Regions from separate parts of the Duganella sp. LjRoot269 genome, predicted to be linked through region 2. Evidence: predicted binding sites of a transcription regulator. Region 2 holds the regulator's gene; each other region holds the start of a gene.
The links. Region 2 encodes NrdR, which represses ribonucleotide reductase genes. Its sites were predicted from a motif close to CACNANATNTNGTG; they were not measured.

Region 1: ACSQ3S_RS29710 (ribonucleoside-diphosphate reductase subunit alpha) is a predicted target of NrdR. The motif match lies at 1,496-1,509, and genes of this name have one in related genera.
Region 3: ACSQ3S_RS22555 (ribonucleoside triphosphate reductase) is a predicted target of NrdR. The motif match lies at 2,042-2,055, and genes of this name have one in related genera.

The regions. Positions count from the first base shown of each region.
Region 1 covers NZ_CAXUSL020000001.1:6,650,862-6,654,131, forward strand. The annotation lists gene ACSQ3S_RS29710 (ribonucleoside-diphosphate reductase subunit alpha) at 1-1,357, opposite strand, end outside; gene ampD (1,6-anhydro-N-acetylmuramyl-L-alanine amidase AmpD) at 1,601-2,227, opposite strand; gene ACSQ3S_RS29720 (sigma-54-dependent transcriptional regulator) at 2,224-3,270, opposite strand, start outside.
Region 2 covers NZ_CAXUSL020000001.1:2,382,819-2,386,088, forward strand. The annotation lists gene glyA (serine hydroxymethyltransferase) at 1-876, shown strand, start outside; gene nrdR (transcriptional regulator NrdR) at 937-1,407, shown strand; gene pilV (type IV pilus modification protein PilV) at 1,514-2,080, shown strand; gene ACSQ3S_RS10600 (PilW family protein) at 2,098-3,057, shown strand; gene ACSQ3S_RS10605 (pilus assembly PilX family protein) at 3,054-3,270, shown strand, end outside.
Region 3 covers NZ_CAXUSL020000001.1:5,064,097-5,067,366, reverse strand. The annotation lists gene ACSQ3S_RS22555 (ribonucleoside triphosphate reductase) at 1-1,996, opposite strand, end outside; gene ACSQ3S_RS22550 (GNAT family N-acetyltransferase) at 2,186-2,614, shown strand; gene ACSQ3S_RS22545 (dihydrofolate reductase family protein) at 2,611-3,255, shown strand.

The DNA.
Region 1 (3,270 bases), 4.3 Mb from region 2:
AGGCGCACACCGCGCCCTTGCGCTTGCCGCCCTGGTTGACCGCGACGGCGGTGTCGTTGACCACCTTGAGGAACGGCACCACGCCCTGCGATTTGCCGTTGGTGCCCTTGATGTGGGCGCCCAGCGCGCGCACCGGGGTCCAGTCGTTGCCCAGGCCGCCGGCGAACTTGGCCAGCAGCGCGTTTTCCTTGATCGCGTCGTAGATGCCTTCGAGGTCGTCCGACACGGTGGTCAGGTAGCACGACGACAGCTGCGAGCGCAGGGTGCCGGAGTTGAACAGGGTCGGCGTCGACGACATGAAGTCGAAGGTCGACAGCAGGTTGTAGAACTCGATGGCGCGCGCTTCACGGTCCGATTCGTTCAGCGCCAGGCCCATGGCCACGCGCATGTAGAAGGCCTGCGGCATTTCGATACGGATGTCGCGCACGTGCAGGAAGTAGCGGTCGTACAGGGTTTGCAGGCCGATGTAGCCGAACTGCAGGTCGCGGTCGGCGACCAGCGCCTTGGCCAGGCGGGCCAGGTCGAACTCGGCCAGCTTGGCGTCCAGCAGTTCTTCCTTGATGCCCTTGGCGATGTATTGCGGGAAGTAGGTCACGTATTCGGCCGCGGCCGCGCCCTGCGCGACTTCCTTGCCGAAGACTTCCTTGCGGATCGTGTGCAGCAGGATGCGGGCCGTCACCTGCGAGTAGGCCGGGTCTTTTTCCATCAGCGCGCGGGCGGCCAGGATGGCGGACTTGTGCAGCTCTTCGACCGGCACGCCGTCGTACAGGTTCTTGACCGTCTCGGCCAGGATGGCGTCGGCGTCGACGTGTTTTTCCAGGCCTATGCAGGCGGCGTTGATCAGGCTCGAGACGCGGTTCATGTCGAGCAGCTTGCGCTCGCCGTTTTCCACCACGTGGATCTGCGGCGCGTCGATCGCGGCGGCGGCGCCTTGCGCCTCCTTGGCGGCGCGGCGCTCTTCCATGTGCTTGGCGCGGTACAGCACGTAGGCGCGGGCGACGTCGTGTTCGCCGGAGCGCATCAGCGCCAGCTCGACCTGGTCCTGCACGTCTTCGATGTGGAAGGTGCCGCCCGATGGCTGGCGGCGCACCAGCGCGGTGACCACGCTGGAGGTCAGCTGTTCTACCAATTCGCGGATGCGGGCCGAGGCGGCACCCTGGCCGCCGTTGACGGCCAGGAAGGCCTTGGTCACGGCAATCGCGATTTTCGACGGTTCAAACGCGACGACCGCGCCGTTACGGCGGATGATGCGGTAGTCACCGAGGTCGCTGGCGGCCGTGATCGGGCTGCTGGCGGTACTCGCAGCGGCTGCTGGTACCAGCGCTGGATTGATGGTGATGTCTTGAGTAGATTGCATTTAAGCTCCCCGATAACAGCGTGCAGTCAGTGCTGCGCGACGTATGTTGTGTAAAAAAATGCCATAAAAGGGTGTGTAACCGGCCCGGCAGGCTTGTCATCCCCACAAGATTCAGTGTCTCGGCAATACGAGAATAACTACTAGATCTAGTGATTGATCAGAACCTATCCACTGATTGTAGTGGTCACACCGTAGCACGGCAAGTGAGAAATTTTGATATTTCCAGCAATTTTGCTCTTGACATTAAAGAAGCCCAATGGGGAAGCCAAGTTCAGCGCTAGCGCCTACTAACATTGCCTCTTTCCTAAGCAGCTTTTGATAGTATTCCCAGTCGAACATGGGCCCCGGATCGGTTTTGCGGCCCGGCGCGATGTGTTCGTGCCCCCGCACCTCGGCCAGCGGGTAGCGCGTCTGCAGCGCCACCGTCAGCCCGGCCAGCGCCCGGTACTGGGCCGCCTCGAACGGCGTGTCGTCGGTGCCTTCGAGCTCGACGCCGATCGAAAAATCGTTGCACCGCTCCCTTCCGCGGAACGCCGAGCGGCCCGCGTGCCAGGCCCGCTCGCCGGCGGCGACGTACTGCAGCACGCGGCCGTCGCGGCGGATGAGGAAGTGGCTCGACACTTTCAGCCCGCGCAGGTCGGCGAACGAGGGGTCGGCATTATAGTCGATCCGTCCGCTGAACAGGTCGGACACGTGCGGGCCGCCGTAGCGGCCGGCCGGCAGCGAGATGTTGTGGATCACCAGCAGCGTGATGTCGTCCGGGTCGGGGCGGGCGTCGCGGTGCGGGCTGTCGTAGCGGCGGGCGGCGGGCCACCAGCCGTCGGCGCCGACCGGCGGCAGCGGCGCGGCGAGCGGCGATAAAACGCTCACGCCTCCGGCTCCTGGATGTTCAGCTTCTGCATCTGGTAGCGCAGCTGGCGGAAGCTGATGCCCAGCAGATGGGCGGCCTGGGTGCGGTTGAACTGCGTCTGCGCCAGCGCGCGCAGGATGATGTCGCGCTCGATCTGGTTCAGGTAGTCGGGCAGGCTGCTGGGCAGCGCGTCCAGGTGCGGCAGCGGCGGCGGGGCCGGAGCGGCCGGGGCGCCATCACCGGCGGCCCCGCCCTCGGGCGGCGGCGCGGGCGTCGGCGGCAGGCCGAGCGCCGCCGCTTCGCTGGCGGCGAAGTCCGGCGAAGGATACAGCGGCGACGGCAGCGGCACCACCGCCTCCACCATGCGCGCGCCCTTGAGCGCCAGGTCGGCCACCTCGATCACGCCATCGTTGGCGAAGGCCAGCGCCCGCTCCAGGATGTTTTCCAGCTCGCGCACATTGCCGGGGAAGGAATAGCCGCGCAGCGCGTCCAGCACGCCCGGCCCCAGGTGCACCTTGTGCTCGAAAGTGCCCAGCCGTTCCAGGATGGCGGCGGTCAGCACGCGCAGGTCGTCGAGTCGTTCGCGCAGCGGCGGCAGGCTCAGTTCAATCACGTTCAGGCGGTAGAACAGGTCCTGGCGGAAGCTGCCCTGCTCCACGCACTGCGCCAGGTTCTTGTGGGTCGCGCTGATGATGCGCACGTCGACCGGCTCTTCCGAGGTGGCGCCGATCTTGCGCACGCGCCGCTCCTGGATCGCCCGCAGCAGCTTGACCTGCATCGCCAGCGGCAGGTCGGCCACCTCGTCGAGCATCAGGGTGCCGCCGTTGGCCGCCTGGAAGAAGCCGTCGCGCTCATCGGCCGCGCCGGTGAAGGCGCCCTTGCGGTAGCCGAAGAACTCGGCCTCCATCAGCGCTTCCGGAATCGCGCCGCAGTTGACGGCGATGAAGGGCTTGCCCGCGCGCGAACTTTGCGCATGGATCTCGCGCGCCGCCAGCTCCTTGCCGCTGCCCGATTCGCCGTTGATGGCGATCGGCGCCATCGAGCGCGCCAGCCGGGCGATCTG
Region 2 (3,270 bases):
GGCCACCTGACCCACGGCATGCCGCTGAACATGTCCGGCAAATGGTTCAACGTCGTCTCCTACGGCCTGACCGCTGCGGAAGACATCGACTATGACGCCATGGAAGCACTGGCCAAGGAACACAAGCCCAAGCTGATCATCGCGGGCGCCTCGGCGTTCTCGAAAAAGATCGACTTCGAGCGCTTCGCCGCCGTCGCCAAAGCGGTGGGCGCGTACTTCATGGTCGACATGGCGCACTACGCCGGTCTGATCGCCGCCGGCCTGTACCCTAACCCTGTGCCGCACGCCGACTTCGTCACCTCGACCACGCACAAATCGCTGCGCGGCCCGCGCGGCGGCATCATCCTGATGAAGGCCGAGCACGAGAAGATCATCAACTCGGCCATCTTCCCAGGCATCCAGGGCGGCCCGCTGATGCACGTGATCGCCGGCAAGGCTGTCGCGTTCAAGGAAGCGCTGACCCCCGAGTTCAAGGCTTACCAGCAACAGGTCGTCATCAACGCCGACGTGCTGGCCAAGACCCTGATCAAGCGCGGCCTGCGCATCGTTTCCGGCGGCACCGAGTCGCACGTGATGCTGGTGGACCTGCGTCCGAAGAACCTGACCGGCAAGGAAGCGGAAGCGATCCTGGGCACGGCGCACATCACCACCAACAAGAACGGCATTCCTAACGATCCGCAGAAGCCATTCGTGACTTCCGGCATCCGCCTGGGCTCGCCGGCGATGACCACCCGCGGCTTCAAGGAAGCGGAAGCGGAAGAAGTGGGCAACCTGATCGCCGACGTGCTGGACAACCCGCACGACGCGGCCACCATCGAGCGCGTCAAGGCGGCGGTGAAGGTGCTGGCTGACAAGTTCCCTGTCTACGCCAAGTAATTGCAGCATCGTGACGCCGGCGACCGCCGGCGTCACACTACCACCGAGGCGCATGCCCATATGAAATGTCCGTTCTGCCAGCATGACGATACCCAGGTTCTCGATACGCGTGTATCCGAGGAAGGGGATTCCATACGCCGGCGCAGGCGCTGCGGTAAATGTGATAAACGATTTACCACGTATGAGCGCATCGAACTGGTGATGCCGTATGTGGTCAAGAAGAACGGCAGCCGCACCGAGTATGCGGCGGCCAAGCTGCGCGGCAGCCTGACCCTGGCCTTGCGCAAGCGGCCCGTGGCGGCGCCTGCCGTCGATGCGGCCATACTGTCCATTGAGGAAAAGCTGCTGACCAGCGGACAGCGCGAAGTCGACACCGGCTACATCGGCGAGCTGGTGATGCAGGAACTGAAGCGCCTGGACAAGATCGCCTACATCCGCTTTGCGTCGGTGTATAAAAACTTCGAAGACCTGGCCGAGTTCCAGGATGCGATTGCCGAAGTCGGCCAGGACCGCAAGCCACGCAAGGCTTGATCGTCCGCCGGCCTACGGCTGGCGCACTTTTGATACATCTCATACTCTCTGCAGTAAGCGCTGCTAACTTCTAGCACAGTCGTGATCGACTTTGCGGAGGTGTGCCGTGCGCGCACGTGCTTTGTTGTCCGGTTTTACGCTGGTGGAAATACTGGTCGCCGTGCTGTTGCTGGCGTTTGGTATCGTCGGCGGCGTGGCGATGCAACTGGCGGCGCTGCGCACGCGGCATCAGGCGGTGCTGGTGTCGCAGGCAACGCAGCTGGCCACCAGCCTGGCCGAACGCATGCGCGCCAACGCCGATCAAATGCGCCTTGGCGATGGCGCCAATCCCTATCTGCTGCTCAACTACGATGCGCTGGCCGATCCTCATCCGTCGGCGCCGGCGGCGCTGTGCTATGGCGGCGCCTGCGATAGCGCGCAGCTGGCATCGTTCGATCTGTACGAGATCAAGGTGCAGGTGCGCGACCGGCTGCCGGCGGGGCGCGTGCTGGTGTGCCGCGATGCCGGCCTGTGGGTGGGCGGAAAATTGCGCTGGGCCTGCGGTGGCGGGGCCGGCGCGCCGCTGGTGGTCAAGGTCGGCTGGCATGGCAAGAATCCGGACGGCACGCCGCGCAAGGACGATGCCGGCGAATTCGCGCCCGGCGTCGCGCTGGCGGTGGGAGCGACGCGATGAACGCGCCGAGGCTGCTCATGCGATCGCCGCCCTCGCACCCGGCCGGCTGGACGCTGGTCGAATTCGCCATCGCGCTGCTGTTGGGCCTGCTCGTCACCTTGGTGGCCGGCAGTTTGCTGCTGGCGGCCGCCGGCAATTACCGCAACCACAATGAAAACTCCTGGCTCAACGACGACGGCCGCCAGGCGCTGGACATCATGGCGCAGGCCATACGCCAAAGCGCCTACGTCAACTGGGACAGCAAGGCCGCGCCGGCCGAACTGGCGGCCGACGCGCCTGCGCCCGTTGCCGGACTGGACGCGAGCAGCATCGGCCGGGGCAGCGCGGACATCTCCGCGCCATTGCCGGCCGTGGCGCACGGCAGCGACGTGCTGGCGTTGCGCTTCTCCGGTTCGGGCGAGGGCGGCAACGGCGACGGCTCCAGCCTGAACTGCGCCGGCTTTGGCGTCGCCATACCGCACGCGGAGGCAGAGCGCGGCTGGAGCATATTCTATGTCGCCGCCGATGCTGCCGGCGAAGCGGAACTGCGCTGCAAATACCGTGGCGCCTCCGGCTGGGGCGCCGATGCGATCGTGCACGGCGTCGATTCCTTTCAAGTGCTGTACGGGCTGGACACCGACGTTGCGGCCGACGGCATTCCCAATACTTACGTCAACGCCAGGACGGTCGACGCGCTGGATGCCGCGCTGGCGCTGGTCGGCGGCACGCCGGATGAACGCCAGCGCGACCTGAACCGCAAGACCTGGTGGAAGCGCGTGTGCAGCATCAAGGTCGCCTTGCTGCTGCACGGCGACAGCAACTCGCGCGCCGACACGGTGGCGACGCAATTCGATCTGTTCGGCGCCGCGTATTCCGAGGCGCACGGCGACGACGAGGGCGTGCGCATCATGGAAGGCAGCTTGCCGGCGGCCCAGCGCACGCGGGCGCGGCGCGTGGTCGGCATGACAGTCGCGTTGCGCAACCGGAGCGGCGGATGAAGCGCGCGCGGCGGCAGCGGGGTGTGACCGTGCTGGTCTGCTTGATGATGCTGATCCTGGTGATGCTGCTGGGTGTGTCGGCGGCGCAAATGAGTTTGCTGGGCGAGAAGGCCGCGCGCGGTGAGCGCGACCGGGACGTGGCGTTTCAGGCGGCGGAGGATGCCTTGGCGGATGCGGAGCGCGATATACAGGCCGGCCCTGCGGTGCCATGCG
Region 3 (3,270 bases), 2.7 Mb from region 2:
CCTGTTTGCGCGCCAGCAGTTCGGCGTCGCATTTCGGGCAGTACGGGTGGCTGCCGTTCAGGTAGCCGTGTTTGGGGCAGATCGAGAACGTCGGCGTGACCGTGATGTAGGGCAGGCGGAAGCGGCTCAGCGCGCGCCGCACCAGCGAGCGGCAGGCATCGGCGCTGGTCAGCGCTTCCGTCATGTACAGGTGCAGCACGGTGCCGCCGGTATATTTGCGCTGCAATTCGTCCTGCTGCTCCAGCGCCTGGAACGGATCGTCGGTGTAGCCGACCGGCAGCTGCGAGGAGTTGGTGTAGTAGGGCATCTCGGCCGTGCCCGCCTGGCGGATGGCCGGATAGCGCTTGCGGTCTTCCTTGGCGAAGCGATAGGTCGTGCCCTCGGCCGGCGTGGCTTCGAGGTTGTACATGTGGCCGGTCTCGGCCTGGAACTCGACCATGCGCGCGCGCACGTGGTCCAGCAGGCGCAGCGCCAGTGCGCGGCCCCACTCGCTGGTGATATCGTGTTCGCCGCTCGGGTCGAAGTTGCGCACCATCTCGTTGACGCCGTTCACGCCCAGAGTGGAGAAGTGGTTGCGCAGCGTGCCCAGGTAGCGCTTGGTATAGGGGAACAAGCCGTTGTCCATGTGTCGCTGGATCACCTTGCGCTTGATCTCCAGGCTGTCGCGGCCCAGCTCCAGCAGCCGGTCCAGCGCGGCCAGCAGGCCGGCCTCGTCGCCGCGGTGCAGATAGCCGAGGCGGGCGCAATTGATGGTCACCACGCCCAGCGAGCCGGTTTGCTCGGCCGAGCCGAACAGGCCGTTGCCGCGTTTGAGCAGCTCGCGCAGGTCGAGCTGCAGGCGGCAGCACATCGACCGTATCATATTGGGCTTGAGCTCGGAGTTGATGAAGTTCTGGAAGTAGGGCAGGCCGTAGCGCGCCGTCATCTCGAACAGGCGTTCGGCGTTCGGGCTGTCCCAGTCGAAGTCCTCGGTGATGTTGTAGGTCGGGATCGGGAAGGTGAAGGCCCGGCCCTTGGCGTCGCCGGTCATCATGATTTCGATGTAGGCATGGTTGATCAGGTCCATCTCGGCCTGCAATTCACCGTAGGCGAACGGCATGTCCTCGCCGGCGATGCGGGGGATTTGCTCGCGCAGGTCTTCCGGGCAAACCCAGTCGAAGGTCAGGTTGGTGAACGGCGTTTGTGTGCCCCAGCGCGACGGCACGTTGAGGTTGTAGATCAGCTCCTGCATGTACTGCTTGACCTCGTCGTAGCTGAGGCCGTCCTTGCGCACGAAGGGCGCCATGTAGGTGTCGAAGGAGCTGAACGCTTGCGCGCCGGCCCATTCGTTTTGCAGCGTGCCGAGGAAGTTGACGATCTGGCCGATCGCGCTCGACATGTGGCGCGGCGGGCTGGATTCGACCTTGCCGGGGACGCCGTTGAGGCCTTCGTTGAGCAGCGTGCGCAGCGACCAGCCGGCGCAGTAGCCGGCCAGCATGTCGAGGTCGTGGATGTGCAGGTCGGCCTCGCGGTGGGCCTGGCCGATGGCGGGTGGGTAGACGTGGCTGAGCCAGTAGTTGGCGATCACCTTGCCCGAGACGTTGAGGATCAGCCCACCCAGCGAATAGCCCTGGTTGGCGTTGGCGTTGACGCGCCAGTCCTGGCGCTCCAGGTACTCGTTGATGGAGGCGGCGACGTCGACCAGTGCGTGGCGGTCCTGGCGCAGCTTGGCGTGCTGTTCGCGGTAGACCACGTAGCTGCGCAGGGTTTTGCGGTAGCCGGCGTCGTACAGCACGCGTTCGGCGGTGTCCTGTATCAGTTCGACCGTCAGCTGGTCTTGCGGGCGCAGCGACGACAAATGCAGCAGCGCGCACTCGGCCAGGTGGCGCGCTTCGGGCAGGTCGAACTCGCTGCTGGTGCGCCCGGCTTTCAACAGTGCGGCCTCGATCTTGGCCAGCGTGAAGGCTTGCTCGCTGCCGTCGCGCTTGATGATCCTGGTGTGAATTAATCCTTGCATGCTTGCTCCTTGATCCCATATCTAGTTGGTTTGTCCTAGGTTAGGCACTAGATATGGTGTCGTCAACGAAAGTCGGCGCGGTTTTGCAATTCCTTGATATGGATTGTCTTTGAGCTGTACTCAAAGGCCGGCGTCTGGCCGGCACGGAGGCTTTACGCGCAGTGTAAGAAAATTAAATAAAATAGCTGGATGACCTACACATTCTCTCCAGCGACACCAGACGCGACTGCGTTCAAAGCCCTCTATGACACCACAGGTTGGGGACCGCTTGACCGGCGCGACGACTTTTACGAAGCGACGTTGCGCGGCTCCTGGGCATCCTTTGCCGCATATGACGCAGACCAATTGGTAGGCTTCGCCCGCGTCATTTCGGATGGCAAGCTGCATGGCTTCATTACGGAGATGATTGTTCATCCTGACTATCAGCGCCGTGGTCTTGGCGAGGAATTGATTAATGCATTGGTTGCGCGGTGTCGGGCTGCGGGGATAAATGACATCCAGCTGTTCTGTGCCAAGGGCAAAGTCGATTTTTATGTACATTGTGGGTTTGCCAAACGCCCAGACGACGCGCCAGGCATGCAGCATCGGAACGATGATTTGAATGGAGGATCAAAATGACACGAGTTCGAGTTGAAAGCTTCACGATTTCTATCGATGGCTATGGGGCGGGGCCGAATCAGGATCTCAATGAACCGCTCGGCGTGGGTGGCAAGGAGCTGCACCAGTGGTTCATTCCAACCCGCACGTTCCAGCATGCCCACGGTGCAGGCGATGGTACGACCGGTGTCGACGACGAATTTGCCGCGCGGGGATTTAAAAACGTCGGCGCCTGGATTCTTGGGCGGAACATGTTCGGGCCGGTTCGTGGGCCTTGGCCCGACTTGAACTGGAACGGCTGGTGGGGTGATAACCCACCGTACCACGTTCCGGTTTTTGTCTTGACTCATCATGCACGGCCATCGATCCAGATGGAAGGCGGCACGATATTCCACTTCGTCACGGGCGGTATCCATGAAGCGCTGGACCGTGCCCGCGAAGCAGCAAACGGCAAAGAGGTGCGCATTGGCGGCGGCGCCGACGTGATCAGGCAGTATCTTCAAGAAGGGCTTATCGACGAGCTGCATATCGCGATCTCGCCGATTCTGCTGGGCAGCGGCGAGCGCCTGTTCGAAGGAGTCGACCTGCGGGCTTTGGGATATGAATGCGTCGAGTTCGTGGGAACGGATAAGGCGACCCATGTTGTAATCCGGCGCACCTGAAGCCCCGGTTGGGGC